Regions from separate parts of the Streptomyces sp. NPDC002788 genome, predicted to be linked through region 3. Evidence: riboswitches for the same ligand, from Rfam matches in the RefSeq annotation. Region 3 holds a riboswitch; each other region holds the start of a gene.

Region 1 (4,204 bases), on a different contig from region 3:
CCTCGGCGAGGCCGAGCCGGGCCGCCCGCTCGCGCAGCCGCAGCACCGGCAGCGTGGGGATGCCCTCGCGCAGGTCGGTGCCGGGGGTCTTGCCGGACTCGTGGGAGTCGGAGGCGATGTCCAGGACGTCGTCCGCGAGCTGGAAGGCGACGCCGAGCCGCTCGCCGTACTGGGTCAGCACGTCCACGACCGTGTCGTCGGCGCCGGACATCATCGCGCCGAACCGGCACGACACGGCGACCAGCGAGCCGGTCTTGCCGCCCAGCACGTCCAGGTAGTGCTCGACGGGGTCGCGGCCGTCCTGCGGCCCGGCCGTCTCCAGGATCTGACCGGTCACCAGTCGCTCGAACGCCTCCGCCTGCACCCGCACGGCCTCCGGGCCGAGGTCGGCCAGGATGTGCGAGGCGCGGGCGAAGAGGAAGTCGCCGGTGAGGACCGCGACGGAGTTGCCCCAGCGGGCGTTCGCGCTCGCGACGCCGCGGCGCACGGCGGCCTCGTCCATCACGTCGTCGTGGTACAGCGTGGCGAGGTGGGTCAGCTCCACGACGACGGCAGAGGGCACGATCCCGGGGGCGTGCCGGTCACCGAACTGGGCGGAGAGCATCACGAGCAGCGGCCGGAACCGCTTGCCGCCGGCCCGCACCAGATGCTGGGCGGCCTCCGTGATGAAGGGCACCTCACTCTTGGTGGCCTCGAGCAAGCCTTCCTCGACAGCCGTCAGTCCGGCCTGGACATCGGCTTCCAGAGCCTGGTCCCGCACGCTCAGCCCGAACGGCCCGACGTCGGTCACGAGGGGTCTCCTGTCTGCTGGTGTCTGCCGGATGATTACGCGGATTGTCGATAGGTCGCTGCCCTCACTCGAGTCAGCGTATCCGGTCACGTTTCGATCACTGTCAGCGCCCGTGGTTACAGGCCGGGTGGTATCCGATCAGGAGCGCCATGTTTTCGATCAGCTCATAAGAGCAGACATTTATCGACTTACCAGGAAGTAACGGACTATGCACGATTTGCCTTGATGGATAAGCGAATTCCTATAGGCGGACATTGCCCCAGAGATTCGTGATCAGTGAGTTGAATCACGCCCGACGTTTCGCACGCCACCCCGGCATCCGCCCGTACCCCCTTCCCGCCCATGCGAGTTGAGCCTTCCCTTCCGCAAAGGATCAAGCGGCCCATTCCCCCCGACCAAGGTCAACAAGCGTCATATGTGACTTCGGTGCTTGTTCCCGACATGTGCTCTCGCATACGTTCCCGCCCTGTCCGGCGGACGCCGAATCCTGCCACCGCCCGGACACCCCACATCAACCGACTCACTCACGCAGGGCAGGAGCGGGGGACCCAGGTAAGTCGCCGGTCCGCACAGCGGCACGGCTCGGGGTGAAGCCGCGCACGGCATACAGCGCCGTACGCGGCCGGGCACCTCCCGGCCCGAACCCGACAGCTCACCTCGCAGGCGCCGGAGAGGAACATCGCCATGCCCGGACGAGGTAAGCACCGTCACCCCAGAAGGAACCCGCTCACCCGTGGTGTCGTCGCCGTCGGCACCGGCGGAGCGGCACTGACCCTCCCGCTCCTCGGTGCGACGCACGCGAGCGCCGTCGAGCCCCAGAGCGCGCCCGCCACCGTCGCACAGTCCGTGCCGCAGGCGGCCCAGCCCGCCAAGTCCCTCACGTACACCGTGGCCAAGGGCGACTCGCTCTACGGCATCGCGGACAAGTACGACGTATCGGGCGGCTGGAAGCAGCTCTACAAGGACAACCGCGCCGCCGTCGGCGACAACCCGAAGCTGATCCACCCGGGCCTCGAGCTGAAGGTGAAGACGACGAAGGCGGCCGTCACGGAGAAGAAGGCGACCAAGTCGAAGTCGTCCGCCCCCGCCAAGCCGGCCGCGAAGCCCGCCGGGGGCGTCACCCAGGCCACCCCCGCCTCCGCCAAGACCTACGCCGACAACCTCGACGGCTGGATCCGCGAGTCGCTGGACATCATGGCGCGGAACGGGATCCCGGGGTCGTACGACGGCATCTACCGCAACATCATGCGCGAGTCGTCCGGCAACCCCCTGGCGATCAACAACTGGGACTCCAACGCCGCCAAGGGCACCCCGTCCAAGGGTCTGCTCCAGGTCATCGACCCGACCTTCGCCGCGTACCACGTGCCCGGCACCCCCTTCGACCCGTACGACCCGGTCGCCAACATCACGGCGGCCTGCAACTACGCGGCCGACCGCTACGGCTCGATCGACAACGTCAACGGCCCGTACTGAGCCGCCCCGTCCAGCAGTCGCTCGAGGACGACGGCGATGCCGTCGTCCTCGTTCGACAGGGTGACCTCGTCGGCCACGGCCTTGAGTTCGGGATGGGCGTTGGCCATCGCGACGGCGTGGGCGGCCCAGTCGAACATCGGGATGTCATTGGGCATGTCACCGAAGGCGATGGTGTCCGCCGGCCGCAGCCCCAGGTGCTCGGCGGCCAGCGCCAGGCCCGTCGCCTTGGTGACACCGCACGGCTGGAGTTCGACCGTGCCGGGACCGGACATCGTCACCGTGGCCAGCGAGCCGACCACCGAGCGGGCCGTCGCCGCCAACTCGTCGTCGGACAGGTAGGGGTGGCGCAGCAACACCTTGCTGATGGGCTCGCCCCACAGCTGGTCGCGCCGGTCGACGCGTACGGCGGGCAGGGTCGGGTGCGGCATGAGGTAGCCCGGTTCGATCAGCGTGAGCCCGTCGACCCCGTCCTGGTCGACCGCCGCGTACACCTGCCCCACCTCGGCCTCGATCTTGCCGAGGGCGGTCTCCGCCAGCTCCCGGTCCAAGGTGATGGACCACAGCAGCCGGTCCGCGCCGGCGTCGTACACCTGCGCGCCCTGACCGCACACCGCGAGTCCCGTGCACCGGAGGTCGTCCAGCAGCGGCCGCACTCTCGGTGCCGGCCGGCCCGTCACCACCAGGTGCTGGGCGCCGGCGCCCGCCACCCGCGCGAGCGCGGCGAGAGACCGGTCGGAGAGGGTGTCGTCGCCGCGCAGCAGCGTCCCGTCCAGGTCGGTGGCGATGAGTGAATATGCGAGGGGTGCGGCCATGATCAGAGAATACGGACAGCGCGCCCCGTCGTTTCACCGGCGGCCGACGCCGATTGCCCGGTTGAAGGCCTCTGCACCAGTTGGCAACAACATGCTCCGCTACCTACCCGTCGGGCCGTCTCGGGCGGTACCTTCCATGTGTCCAGGGGGGACTTGATCGGGGGGTCAGGTTGAGCAGTGGGCGCATTCGCGTGGCTGGGCCCGGTGAGCTCGGCGAGGGGGAAAGGGAGCGCTGGCGCGCACTGCGCGCCGCCTCGGCGGCACCGCGCAACCCTTTCATGGAACCGGAGTTCACCGAGGCCGTCGGCCGGGTGAGGCCGCGGGCCCGGGTCGCGGTGGTCTACGACGGACTGGAGCCGGTCGGCTTCCTGCCCCATGAGCGGGGCCCGTTGGGCCAGGGCCGGGCGATCGGGCTCGGCGTCTCGGACGCGCAGGGCGCGATCCTGCGGCCGGGCCTGGTGCTGGAGACCGGCGAACTGCTGCGTGCCTGCTCGGTGTCGAGCTTCGTCTTCGACAATCTGGAGGCCGGGCAGCGGCTGTTCGTCCGGTACGCGGCCGAGGAGCACGCCACGTTCGTCATCGACGTGCAGAAGGGCTACGAGACGTACGAGTCGGTGCTGCGCGCCCAGTCGCCGAAGTTCCTCAAGACGACGCTGGCCAAGGAACGCAGGCTGGGCCGGCAGGCCGGCGACCTGCGATTCGTGTTCGACGAACGCGACCCGGCCGCACTGCGCACGCTCATGGAGTGGAAGTCGGCGCAGTACCGCAGGACGGGTCGCCGGGACCGGTTCGCCCAGGAGTGGATCACCCGGCTCGTCGGGCAGCTGGCCAGGACCAGGGCACCGGAGTGCAGCGGCACGCTGTCCGTGCTGTACGCCGGCGAGCGGCCGGTCGCCGCGCACTTCGGGCTGCGCTCGGCCTCCGTCCTGGCCTGCTGGTTCCCGGCGTACGACCCGGAGTTCGCGAAGTTCTCGCCGGGTCTGGTGCTGCACCTGCGCATGGCCGAGGCAGCGGCCGCCGACGGCATCGGCATGCTCGATCTGGGGCGGGGCACCGCCGAGTACAAGGACGCGCTGAAGACGGGCGAACTGCCCGTGTACGAGGGCGCGGTGACGCGCCCGGGGGCGGG
Region 2 (4,204 bases), on a different contig from region 3:
GCTCGGCGTCCCCCGCGAGGACCAGGACGACTTCCGCGACTGGGCGGGCATGATGATCCGTCACCAGGGCGGGCCCCGCGGCGGCGTCGCACGGTCCGTGAAGAAGATGCGCGGTTACCTCGCCGACCTCATCCACCGCAAGCGGGAGGCGCTGCCCGCCGAACCCGCCCCCGGCGAGGACCTCATCTCCGGCCTCATCCGCGCCTTCGACCACGGTGAGCACCTCACCGAGAACGAGGCGGCGGCCATGGCGTTCATCCTGCTGTTCGCCGGGTTCGAGACCACCGTGAACCTCATCGGCAACGGCACCTACGCCCTGCTCACCCACCCCGGGCAGCGCGCCCGGCTCCAGGCCTCCCTCGCCGCCGGGGAGACCGGCCTCCTGGCCACCGGCGTCGAGGAACTCCTCCGCTACGACGGCCCCGTCGAGCTCGCCACCTGGCGCTTCGCCACGCAGCCGCTCACCATCGGCGGGCAGCGCATCGAGGCCGGCGACCCGGTCCTGGTCGTCCTGGCCGCGGCGGACCGGGACCCGGAGCGGTTCGCCGACCCGGACGTGCTGGACCTCTCCCGCCGCGACAACCAGCACCTCGGGTACGGCCACGGCATCCACTACTGCCTCGGTGCTCCGCTCGCCCGCCTGGAGGGCCGGGCCGCGCTCGCCACCCTCCTCACCCGCCTCCCGGACCTGCGGCTCGCGGCGGACCCGGCCGAGCTGAGATGGCGCGGCGGCCTCATCATGCGCGGGCTGCGCACCCTGCCCGTCGAGTTCACACCGGCGTGACGGCCGCCATGACCAGCGAGTGAATCGGCCAAACATGACACGCCGTCATGTCTGTGATCTTCACGTGATCTGCGCGGCATGAACTTGTGACAAGTGATCGTGTGCCGATACGTTCACCCATCAACGCGGCCCGGGACTCGTGCCGCGTTGATCACTGCTGTCTCGCGAAAGGTCTCCGTATGCTCTCCGGGAACGGTCGGCACCGTCGCCCCCGCCAGGCTCCGGCTCTCCTCGTCGCGGCCGGAGTGACCGGCTCCGCCATCGCGATCCCGCTCCTCGGGGCCTCCGGTGCCAGCGCGGCCGACGGCACCACCTGGGACCGGGTCGCGGACTGCGAGACCGGCGGCGCCTGGAGCCAGAACAGCGGCAACGGTTACTTCGGCGGCCTCGCGCTGTCCCAGGAGGACTGGGAGAACCACGGGGGCCTCGACTACGCCGCGAGCGCCGACCTGGCAAGCCGTTCCCAGCAGATAGCCGTGGCCGAGAGAATCCTCGCCGACCAGGGGGTCGGCGCCTGGCGCACCTGCGGACTGCTCTCCGGTCTCCAGCAGGGCTCGAAGTCGGACACCTCTGAATCATCCGACTCGTCCACGCCGACCGACTCGCCCGGATTGCTCGACTCCTCCGAGTCGTCGCCGTCGCCCTCTCCGTCGGCATCCACGTCTTCCGACGCCCGGTCGACCGAGCAGGGTGAAACCGACAAGTCCGGCAAGTCGCTCGAATTCAAGAGCTCCGCGCCGCAGGACCAAGACGCTGAAAGCTCCCCCTCGGCCACCCCCGAGAGTGACAAGTCGGGCAACTCGCGGCAGAGCAGCGACTCCTCGGCCCTGACCGACATCGGCTCCGGCCGCCACCGCGGACCCAGCGCCGACGGGGACTCCGCGACCGGGGACAGCCGCATGGGCCGTACGGGCGACTCCGCGGGCCGGCACGCCTCGCGCGGCGACGGCGTCTCCCGTGCGCTCTCGGACGGCTCCTACACCGTCCGCCCCGGCGACAGCCTCTGGTCCATCGCCGACTCCCTTGACCTCCGCGGCGGATGGCGCGTGCTGTACGCCGGGAACGAGGAGGCCGTCGGCTCCGACCCCGACCTCATCCGCCCCGGTCAGACGCTCACGACAAGGGTCGAAGCGGACGAGGAGTAGCCGTTCGGGCAGTGCGGAAACGAGGGCGGAAGTCGCCCCGAAACCGTGCGAGTTCACGTCACCATTCGCGGTGAATGTCCCGTATAAGTGCGGTGAGAGATAGATCTCAGAAGCCCTGATCGTCTTTGAAATTCCGGCGATCGCGTGTCTACGGTCGTGATCGCTCGTCACCGCGAGCCCCGGCTGCCGCAACGCCGAATCCTGCCAGCGGCCGCACGGGAACAGTCGTCGCGTCAAAGCGCCGTAGGCAGGAGCGGGGGACCCAAGGTAGGCGCCCGACCGGCCAGTTGCGCCGGAAGGGCTAGGGGTGAAGCCGCGTCCCGTGAGGGACGTGGCCGGGCAACTCGACCGGCCCGAACCCGACAGCTCACCTCGCAGGCGTCGGTGAGGGGATCCATTCATGCTGTTTTCCGGCAAGAGCAAGCACCGTCGTCCGTCCAAGGCCACCCGTGCCATCGCCGTCGCCGGTGTCGCCTCCGCCGCCGTCGCCGCGCCGCTGATGGCGGCCGGCAACGCCTCCGCCGCCACCGCCTCCGAGTGGGACGCCGTCGCCCAGTGCGAGTCCGGCGGCAACTGGTCCATCAACACCGGCAACGGCTACTACGGCGGTCTGCAGTTCTCCGCCTCCACCTGGTCCGGCTACGGCGGCACCAAGTACGCCTCCACCGCCGACCAGGCCACCAAGGCCCAGCAGATCGAGATCGCCGAGAAGGTCCTCGCCAGCCAGGGCAAGGGTGCCTGGCCGGTCTGCGGCAAGGGCCTGTCGAGTGCCGGCTACACCGGTGGCGGCTCCTCGAGCGACTCGGGCAGCTCCTCGCAGCAGAACCAGCAGAGCACCGAGACCCGCCAGACGGAGCAGCAGCCGGCCTCCCGTTCCGAGGAGCGCCCGGCCGCCAAGCAGACCGTCACCACGCCGACCGGCAAGAAGGTCAAGAAGGGCGACGGCGAGTACAAGGTCGTCAAGGGTGACACCCTCAGCACCATCGCCACGGAGAAGAAGGTCAAGGGTGGCTGGGAGAAGCTCTACGAGTTGAACAAGGACATCGTCGACGACGCCGACCTCATCTACCCGGGCCAGCAGCTGCACCTGAAGTAAGCAGCGGCCCGCCCCCGTCCTCACGGGCTCCCCGCCCCGGTGCGTCCTCCCCCGTACGCACCGGGGCGGGGTTCTTTCCGCCGGTCTTTGCGATACGGCTTTGTTCCGTTCGGAAACAATTTACTCTCGGTTCTGTCCATGGGGTGGGCGACGCGGTGGCCGATCGCCCGGAGCCGGTTAGGCTCATGTCGCGAGCCACCGAGGCCCGCGCCTCGCCGGGTCCACGTGACCCGCGTATCCGCGTCACATGAAGAAGGAGATGCTCGTGCCGTCCATCGACGTCGTCGTAGCCCGGGAAATCCTGGACTCCCGAGGCAACCCCACGGTCGAGGTCGAGGTCGGCCTCGACGACGGCAGCACCGGCCGTGCCGCCGTCCCGTCCGGCGCCTCCACGGGCGCCTTCGAGGCCATCGAGCTCCGCGACGGCGACTCGAACCGCTACCTCGGCAAGGGTGTGGAGAAGGCCGTCCTCGCGGTCATCGAGCAGATCGGCCCGGAGCTGGTCGGCTACGACGCCACCGAGCAGCGCCTGATCGACCAGGCCATGTTCGACCTGGACGCCACCGACAACAAGGGCTCCCTCGGCGCCAACGCCATCCTCGGCGTCTCCCTCGCCGTCGCCCACGCCGCCTCCGAGGCCAGCGACCTGCCGCTCTTCCGCTACCTGGGCGGCCCGAACGCGCACCTGCTGCCGGTGCCGATGATGAACATCCTGAACGGCGGCTCGCACGCCGACTCCAACGTGGACATCCAGGAGTTCATGATCGCGCCGATCGGCGCGGAGTCCTTCTCCGAGGCCCTGCGCTGGGGCGCCGAGGTCTACCACACGCTGAAGAAGGTCCTGAAGAGCAAGGGCCTGGCCACCGGCCTCGGCGACGAGGGCGGCTTCGCCCCGAACCTCGGCTCCAACCGAGAGGCCCTCGACCTCATCCTCGAGGCGATCAACGAGGCCGGCTACACCCCCGGCGAGCAGATCGCCCTGGCGCTCGACGTCGCCGCCTCCGAGTTCTACAAGGACGGCGTCTACACCTTCGAGGGCAAGAACCGCTCGGCCGCCGAGATGACCGAGTACTACGCGGAGCTCGTCGACGCGTACCCGCTCGTCTCCATCGAGGACCCGCTGTTCGAGGACGACTGGGAGGGCTGGAAGACCATCACCGACAAGCTCGGTGACAAGGT
Region 3 (4,204 bases):
TCCCGCTGGGCCAGGGCGTCGATCATCGCCTCGGCGCGGTCGCCGATGCCCCGCTTGGGGACGTTGAGGATCCGGCGCAGCGGGACCGAGTCCTCGGGGTTGGCCAGCACGCGCAGGTAGGCCAGGACGTCCCGGACCTCCTTGCGCTCGTAGAAGCGGACGCCGCCGACGACCTTGTAGGGCAGGCCTACGCGGATGAAGATTTCTTCGAAGACACGGGACTGGGCGTTGGTGCGGTAGAAGACGGCGACGTCGCCGGCCTTCGCCTCACCCGCGTCCGTGAGGCGGTCTATCTCGTCGGCGACGAACTGCGCCTCGTCGTGCTCGGTGTCGGCGACATAGCCGGTGATCCGCGCGCCCTCGCCGGCGTTGGTCCACAGGTTCTTGGGGCGGCGGGACTCGTTGCGCTCGATGACCGCGTTGGCCGCGCTGAGGATGGTCTGGGTGGAGCGGTAGTTCTGCTCCAGCAGGATCGTCGTCGCGTCCGGGTAGTCCTCCTCGAACTGGAGGATGTTGCGGATCGTCGCGCCGCGGAAGGCGTAGATCGACTGGTCTGCGTCGCCCACCACGCACAGCTCGGCGGGCGGGACGTCGTCCGGGCCCGGCGGTACGTCGACGGGGTGCTCGGAGGTGCCGACGAGCTCCCGGACGAGGGCGTACTGGGCGTGGTTGGTGTCCTGGTACTCGTCCACCAGCACGTGCCGGAAGCGGCGGCGGTAGTGCTCGGCGACGTCCGGGAAGGCGCGCAGCAGGTTGACCGTCGTCATGATCAGGTCGTCGAAGTCGAGGGCGTTCGCCTCGCGCAGCCGCGACTGGTACATCGCGTAGGCCTGGGCGAGGGTCTTCTCGAAGCCGTCGGTGGCCTGGGCGGCGAAGTCCTCCTCGTCGATCAGCTCGTTCTTCAGGTTGCTGATCTTGGCGCTGAAGGACTTGGGCGGGAAGCGCTTGGGGTCGAGGTCCAGGTCGCGGCAGACCAGGGCCATCAGGCGCTTGGAGTCGGCGGCGTCGTAGATCGAGAAGGAGGATGTGAAGCCGAGTTTCTTGCTCTCCCGCCGCAGGATGCGGACGCACGCACTGTGGAACGTCATGACCCACATGGCGTTCGCCCGCGGGCCGACGAGCTGCTCGACGCGCTCCTTCATCTCACCGGCGGCCTTGTTGGTGAAGGTGATCGCGAGGATCTGGCCCGGGTGCACGCCCCGCTCGGCGAGCAGGTGGGCGATGCGGTGCGTGAGCACGCGGGTCTTGCCGGAGCCGGCGCCGGCCACGATGAGCAGCGGGGAGCCGGAGTGGACGACGGCGGCGCGCTGGTTGTCGTTCAGCCCCTCCAGGAGGGCGGCGGTGTCCACCACCGGGCGCGGGGCGCCGTCGCGGTAGTAGGCGTCCCGGTCCGGCGGCGCGTCGAACTTCCCGCCGAACAGATCGTCCGGAAGCGGCTCCGGAGCGTGATCGTCCTCGGGCGGCGGCGGGGGCTCGTCCGCGGGGCCGCGCTGGGCCTGGAGGTCCGCCAGGAAGCTGTCGTCAAAGAGGCTGCTCATCGCTCTCCGAGTCTAGGGCGCCCCACTGACAGCCCGCCGCCACCCCGGAGACATCACCCGCTCATGCGGGCCCCGCCGATCGGACGCCTGGCGCGTTATCACCCTCAAGAACCGCATGATCACGCCTCGCTACTCCCGCCGCAAATGCGGACGACTCGCAATCAACCCTCCGCGATTACTCACTCTCAGCAAGGCCCTGGACTGAGGTCACGAAAATGTATCGGGCATATCACCCACCAACCTTCACAAGGACCACACGAGTTGGCTACGGTGCGACCGGGCCGCATGACCCTCACCGGCGAACGTCGCCGGGCCGCGCGGCCTCCGCCGAGTCCGGCGTGCCGCAGCGGCAGCCGGAGCCGGGGACCCAACCGAGGACCTGGGGTGAATCGGCCCGGCTCCGCATCCGGAGAAGGCCGTAGGGCAACCCTTCCGAACCACCCGCCCGAACCCGACAGCTAACCCGGTAGGCGGACGATGGAAGGAGTCGCCTCCCTTGGCGTCGCACCGCAAGTCGCGTCCTACGGGTACGCGCGTGGCAGGCATACGGACCCCCGCCCTCGCAACGGCGGCCCTCACCTCCGTGGCCCTGCTGTCCCAGTCGGCCAACGCCGCCCCCGAGGCCGACGAGAAGCCCAGCCTGGAGGAAGTCGAGAAGAAGGTCGACGACCTGTACCGCCGGGCCGAGTCGGCGACCGACAAGTACAACGCGGCCAAGGAGAGGACCGCGAAGCAGCGCAAGCGCGTCGACACCCTCCTCGACGACGTCGCGCAGCGCGCCCAGAAGCTCAACGAGGCGCGGGACGAGCTGGGTTCCCTCGCCTCCGCCCAGTACCGCACCGGCGCCTCCGCCCCGGACACGGCGACGTTCCTGCTCGCGGACACCCCGCAGGACTACTTCGACCGGACCCAGCTGATGGACCGGATGACCGGCCGTCAGAAGGAAGCGGTCGACGACTACGTCACCCAGCAGTCCGAGACGATGAAGAAGCGTCAGGAGGCCACCGAGAGCCTTGAGGCGCTGACCGAGTCGCAGAGCGACCTGAAGACGGCCAAGGCGACCGTCCAGAGGAAGCTGGCCGACGCACGCGAGCTGATGTCGAAGCTGACCGCCGAGGAGAAGGCACGGCTCGCGGCGATCGAGAAGCAGAAGCAGGAGGAGGCCGCCCGCCAGGCCGCCGAGCTGGCCCGGCAGCAGGCCGCGCAGCACAAGGCGCAGGAGGAAACCACCCAGCAGCAGGGCAGCGACTCCGCGTCCGCGGGCTCCGGCTCGTCCTCCTCGATTGTCCCGGCCGACTCCTCGTACGCCACCAAGGCCGACAAGGCGCTCGCCTTCGCCCGCGCCCAGATCGGCAAGCCGTACGTCTGGGGCGCCGTCGGCCCCGGTTCCTACGACTGCTCCGGCCTCACGCAGGCCGCATGGAGGGCCGCGGGCGTGACCCTGCCCCGCACGACCTACGACCAGGTCGGCGCCGGCACCACGGTCCCGCTCTCCCAGGCCCAGCCCGGCGACCTGGTCTTCTTCTACGACGACCTCGCCCACGTCGGCATCTACATCGGCAACGGCATGATGATCCACGCCCCCAAGCCCGGCACCTATGTGCGCGAGGAGTCGGTCTACTACGACGGCGAGTCGGCGATCCACAGCGTGGTGCGGCCGGCCTGAGAGTCTCGTACGTTTTCGAGGGGCACGCGCGCGTGCCCCTCCCGTAACGCCCACGCCGCTCTCTAGCATCGGCGCTATGTCCGGTCCCTCCCCGTTTGCCACCTGGTGGGCGACGTATGCGCTGGCGACCGGCACCGTGTCGGTCGGTCTCGACTCGGCGGGGTACGGGATCCTCTCCCGCGTCGCCCTCGCCCTGGCCTGCGCGGCCTGGCCGGCGTCGGCCGCGAGCCTCGTCCAGCGGGCGCGCGGCGGGTGGAGAGCGGAGGTTCCGGCCGTGCTCACCACCGTGGCGGCGACCGCCGTGCTCGGCACCGGCTTCTCTGCGGCCGGAGCGCAGGCACCGGCCTGCGCCCTGCTGGTGCTCGCCGCACTGCCCTGGGCGGCGCTGCTCGCCGTGGAGGTCAGGGAGCGGCGCGGCACCGTGTTCCTGCGCTGTGTGGCCACCCAGGGCCTCGCCGTGCTCGCCGCCACGCTCGCCGCGGCCGAGTCGGCGGCCTGGCTCGCGCACGCGGCCCTGGTGCTGTTCTGGCTGGGCCTCGCGCTCTGCTGCTTCGCCCTGTTCCGCTTCCAGCCCCGGCAGGTGGAGGAGGGACGCGGGGACCAGTGGTTCGCGGCCGGCGCGCTCGCCGTCTCGGCGCTGGCCGGAGCGAAGCTCCTCGGCGCCGACAGCGCGCACCTGTACCTCTGGAACGAGGACGGCAGCAGTGCCCTGCGCACGACTACCGTCATCCTGCTCGTGCTCGCCCTGGTCTGCTGCGTCGCCCTGCTCGTCGCCGAGCTCTTCTGGCCCCGGCACCAGTACGACGTCCGGCGCTGGGCGACCGTGTTCTGCGTGGCCGTGACGGCGGCGGCGGCTCTCGCGACCGCCGCCGCGCTCGATGTCCCCTGGCTCGACGGCGCCGGGGAAGCACTGCTGTGGATCGCGGTGGCCGTGTGGCTCGGGTGCACGGCCTGGGCGGTCGCCGCCGCCCGGTCCGCCCGGGTCAGGTCCAGAGCACGG
Region 4 (4,204 bases), on a different contig from region 3:
GCTCAGGCCGCTCGCCGACCAGGTGCACGACCTCGGCATGCAGTTCGGGATCTGGGTCGAGCCCGAGATGGTCAATCCGGACAGCGATCTGTATCGCGCCCACCCCGACTGGGTGCAGTACCAACCCGGACGAAAGCGGACGGAATTCCGCAATCAGCTCGTACTCAACCTTGCCCGCGAGGATGTTCAGGAGTACCTGTGGGAGCAGCTCGACGGGCTCCTCTCCAGTGCCCCGATCGACTACGTCAAGTGGGACTTCAACCGCTGCTTCACCGACGCCGGCTGGCCGGATGACTCTTATCCGCAGCGGCTGTGGGTCGACCACGTCCGGGGCTTGTACGCCCTGCTGGACCGGCTGCGGGCCGCCCACCCGGGCGTGGCCTTCGAGTCCTGCTCGGGCGGCGGCGGGCGGATCGACCTCGGGGTGCTGAGCCGGACGGACCAGGTGTGGACCTCGGACAACACCGACCCGCTCGACCGGCTCGCCGTCCAGCACGGCTTCAGCCAGATCCACCCGGCCCGGGTCATGGCCGCCTGGGTCACCGACAGCCCGAACGCCATGCTCAACCACCGGGCCAGCTCCCTGCGGTTCCGGTTCGTCAGCGCCATGGCCGGGGTGCTCGGTGTCGGCGGCGACCTCACGCGGTGGACGCAGGAGGAGCTCGCCGAGGCCCGGGAGTGGGTGGGGCTGTACAAGGAGATCCGGCCCGTGGTGCAGCGCGGCGACCTCTATCGGCTGCGGCCCCCGGAGGGTGGTCTGAGCGCGGTGCAGTACGTCCTCGGTGACGAGACCGTCGTCCTCGCCTGGCTCCAGGCGCAGCGCTACGGCGAGCCCGTGCCGGCGCTCCGGCTGCACGGTATCAACCCGGCAGCAACGTACGAATGCCTCGAAACGGGCGAAATTCACCGAGGCGCCGTGCTGTTGCATCACGGCCTGCGGGTCGGTCTGCGTGGCGACCTGGACGCTACTGTCGTCCACCTCAAACAGAAGTAGCCCTTATGTCCTAATGGGGGGCTTTCTCGCCATTTAGCCATAACGTGCCCCGATCGTAAAGGAGATGGGGTCGGGGTGCGTGACCATCGTCATATTCGTGACGATGCGTTGTTGCCATGTGCACGTAATTCTGGCGTTATTCAGGGTTCTTGGTGAAAGCCGGAGATCGGTAATCCACGCTGGGTGACGATGAAATGTGCCGACGCGTCAAGAAAAAGAGCTTCACAGGCAACCGCAAGCTTGTCCCATTGCGTCTTGGTCGCTTACGTTCCACACCAATCCGGACGGACGCCTAATCCTGCCGCCGCCCGGAGCCCCACACACTGACCCGACGTACGGCAGGAGCGGGGGACCCACAGGTAAGACGCCTGTTCCGGTTCCCGGAACGGCTTGGGGTTAAGCCGCGCCTGGGCGCGGCCGGGCATCTCCAGCCCGCACCCGACAGCTCACCTCGCAGGCGACGGAGAGGAATTCGCCATGCCCGCGAAGGGTAAGCACCGCCGCCCGAAGACCCAGCGTTTCACCCGTTCCATCGCCGTCGCCGGAACCGGCGGGGCCGCCCTCGCGCTTCCGCTCATGGGGGCCGCCGGCGCCCAGGCCGCCCCGCAGTCGGCTCCGCAAAAGGCCGTCCAGTCCGCTCCGGCCGCCGAGAAGAAGGCCGCCGAAAAGGCCACGGATACCCGCACGTACACCGTGAAGGCCGGCGACTGGCTCGCGAAGATCGCCGAGGACCAGCACGTCAGCGGCGGCTGGAAGAAGCTCTACGCGGACAACCGTGACGCGGTCGGCGACGACCCGTCGCTGATCCACCCGGGCCTCAAGCTCTCGATCGGCAAGAAGGCGGCCTCGAGCGAGAAGCCGTCCTCGTCCGCGCCGAAGGCCTCGGCCGAGAAGCCGGCGAAGAAGTCCTCCTCCGCCGAGTCGTCCGCGAAGGCGGAGACCGCCGCGAAGGCGGAGACCGCTGCGAAGCCGGCCGCCGCCAAGCCGGCCGCCCAGACCAACGCCGGCGGCTACACCCTCCCGGTGGCCGGTGCCGTCGTCGGCACGCCGTACCGCATGGCCGGCAGCATGTGGTCCAGCGGCTACCACACCGGTGTCGACTTCGTCGTCCCGACCGGCACCTCCCTGAAGGCCGTCGGCGCGGGCACGGTCGTTTCCGCCGGCTGGGGCGGCGCGTACGGCAACCAGGTCGTCATCAAGCTCGACGACGGCTACTACGCCCAGTACGCCCACCTGTCCCAGCTCTCGGTCTCGGCCGGCCAGACCGTGACCGCCGGGCAGCAGATCGGCCTGTCCGGTGCGACCGGCAACGTCACCGGACCGCACCTGCACTTCGAGATCCGCACCACGCCGGACTACGGCTCGGACGTGGACCCGGTCGCCTTCCTGCGCTCGCACGGCGTCTCCGTCGGCTGACCGACCGCACGACCACCTGCCCGACACGCGGCCGAAGGCCGGACCCCGATCCCCGGGTCCGGCCTTCGGTGTGTGCGCACCCATCAACAACTTCTGGAACGCGACCGACGTCCGGTCCCCGGACGCCCCCTTCGACACGCCGCGCGGGGGTGCCCTCGACGAGTACGACCACCCCACGGCCTGCTACGCCGGTTACGGCGACAACTGCGACCCCACCACCGGGCTCCGCCGTCACGTGGGTGAATCCGGCGTCCGCTCCCTGTTCCACGACCGCACCGAGACGCTGCTGGTCCCGAACCAACCGAACCGCACCGACCTCCGGATTTGGCGGTCCACTCCGAAACATCCCTGACAGGCTGCCTATTCCGGAGTTGGCGAACACTTTAGGAGTGGCCTTTCTCACCGCCCGTCAACCCCGGCCTACGGTCGCGTAGGTCACATTCGAGGGTGAATCATAAACGGCTGTGGCAGACGATTCGAAGAGTGACAGCAGAGCAGTGATCGGGTCGTACGTGGCGGTGGGGGACAGCTTCACCGAGGGCGTCGGTGATCCCGGCCCCGACGGGGCGTTCGTCGGCTGGGCCGACCGGTTCGCCGTCCTGCTCGCCGACCTCCGGCCTGAAGGCGACTTCCAGTACACCAACCTCGCCGTGCGCGGGAAGCTTCTCGACCAGATCGTGGCGGACCAGGTTCCGCGGGCCGTCGAAATGGCCCCCGACCTCGTCTCGTTCTGCGCCGGGGGCAACGACATCATCCGGCCCGGCACCGACCCGGACGAGGTGGCCGAGCGTTTCGAGCGGGCTCTCGCCCAGCTCACGGCCGTGGCCGGCACGGTGATGGTGACGACCGGATTCGACACCCGCGGCGTGCCCGTGCTCAAGCATCTGCGCGGCAAGATCGCTACGTACAACGGCCATGTCCGGGCCATCGCCGACCGGTACGGCTGCCCGGTGCTCGACCTGTGGTCCCTGCGCAGTGTCCAGGACCGCAGGGCGTGGGATGCCGACCGGCTGCACCTGTCGCCCGAGGGGCACACGCGCGTGGCGCTCCGGGCGGGCCAGGTGCTCGGCCTCGACGTGCCGGCCGACCCCGAGCAGCCCTGGCCACCGCTGCCGCCGCGCGGCACCCTCGACATCCGGCGCGACGACGTCCACTGGGCACGCGAGTTCCTGGTGCCGTGGATCGGGCGCCGGCTGCGCGGGCAGTCGTCGGGTGACCATGTGACGGCCAAGGGGGCACTGTCCCCGGCGGACATCCGGATGCGGATCGCTCCGGTGGCGTGAGGGTGCGGGTGCCTGCGGTGGCCTGTGGCTGGCCGGTGGGGGTGCGCGCTTGCGCATGACGCCGGTGGGTGGTCCGGGCCGCCGGGGGGTACGCCCTCGGAACGGCGTGATGGGGTGTCCTACCGGCTCACTGGCGTCGACGCGCCGACCGCTGCGGGCGGACACCCTGAGACGGCCCCTTCCGACGTCCGGCGGTTGCGGGAGCGTCACGGCTCCCGTCGCAGCGCCTTTGCCGGGCCCGCCCGCAGTGCCGCGAAACCTGTGGCCGGGCCGAGGCGGGTGACTACAGGGCCAGTTCACGCGACAGTGCCTCCTCCACCCACTGCTGCGCCCGCGTCCGCGGTACCGCGCCGGCGTAGGACGTCACATGGGCGGCGAGCCCGTCGATACCGCCCTCGGCGCCGCCGAGCGGCTTGTAGCGGTTCGCGGGGGCGTAGCGCAGGACTTCCTTCACGGTCATGCCGCGGGCGGGGCCCGTCACCTCGTCCAGGGTGCAGCCCGCCCGCATCCG

What was found. Region 3 has a riboswitch for cyclic di-AMP ahead of ACWD1U_RS21560 (NlpC/P60 family protein). Riboswitches for the same ligand answer to the same signal wherever they lie in the genome.
Region 1: it holds a riboswitch for cyclic di-AMP, as region 3 does, so the genes downstream of both, ACWD1U_RS29480 (transglycosylase SLT domain-containing protein) here and ACWD1U_RS21560 (NlpC/P60 family protein) in region 3, are expected to answer to the same signal.
Region 2: it holds a riboswitch for cyclic di-AMP, as region 3 does, so the genes downstream of both, ACWD1U_RS27600 (transglycosylase family protein) here and ACWD1U_RS21560 (NlpC/P60 family protein) in region 3, are expected to answer to the same signal.
Region 4: it holds a riboswitch for cyclic di-AMP, as region 3 does, so the genes downstream of both, ACWD1U_RS10100 (M23 family metallopeptidase) here and ACWD1U_RS21560 (NlpC/P60 family protein) in region 3, are expected to answer to the same signal.

Annotation. Positions count from the first base shown of each region.
Region 1 covers NZ_JBSFVB010000018.1:115,421-119,624, reverse strand. The annotation lists gene ACWD1U_RS29485 (polyprenyl synthetase family protein) at 1-790, opposite strand, end outside; cyclic di-AMP (ydaO/yuaA leader) riboswitch at 1,302-1,471, shown strand; gene ACWD1U_RS29480 (transglycosylase SLT domain-containing protein) at 1,475-2,263, shown strand; gene ACWD1U_RS29475 (HAD family hydrolase) at 2,227-3,075, opposite strand; gene ACWD1U_RS29470 (GNAT family N-acetyltransferase) at 3,261-4,204, shown strand, end outside.
Region 2 covers NZ_JBSFVB010000016.1:84,440-88,643, forward strand. The annotation lists gene ACWD1U_RS27590 (cytochrome P450 family protein) at 1-784, shown strand, start outside; gene ACWD1U_RS27595 (transglycosylase family protein) at 964-1,929, shown strand; cyclic di-AMP (ydaO/yuaA leader) riboswitch at 2,159-2,325, shown strand; gene ACWD1U_RS27600 (transglycosylase family protein) at 2,330-3,025, shown strand; gene eno (phosphopyruvate hydratase) at 3,291-4,204, shown strand, end outside.
Region 3 covers NZ_JBSFVB010000011.1:152,377-156,580, forward strand. The annotation lists gene pcrA (DNA helicase PcrA) at 1-1,538, opposite strand, end outside; cyclic di-AMP (ydaO/yuaA leader) riboswitch at 1,854-2,026, shown strand; gene ACWD1U_RS21560 (NlpC/P60 family protein) at 2,035-3,204, shown strand; gene ACWD1U_RS21565 (SLAC1 family transporter) at 3,281-4,204, shown strand, end outside; gene ACWD1U_RS21570 (hypothetical protein) at 4,188-4,204, opposite strand, start outside.
Region 4 covers NZ_JBSFVB010000004.1:229,796-233,999, reverse strand. The annotation lists gene ACWD1U_RS10105 (alpha-galactosidase) at 1-994, shown strand, start outside; cyclic di-AMP (ydaO/yuaA leader) riboswitch at 1,313-1,467, shown strand; gene ACWD1U_RS10100 (M23 family metallopeptidase) at 1,472-2,410, shown strand; gene ACWD1U_RS10095 (DUF6250 domain-containing protein) at 2,481-2,762, shown strand; gene ACWD1U_RS10090 (SGNH/GDSL hydrolase family protein) at 2,908-3,693, shown strand; partial or broken gene ACWD1U_RS10085 (glutamate dehydrogenase) at 4,076-4,204, opposite strand, start outside.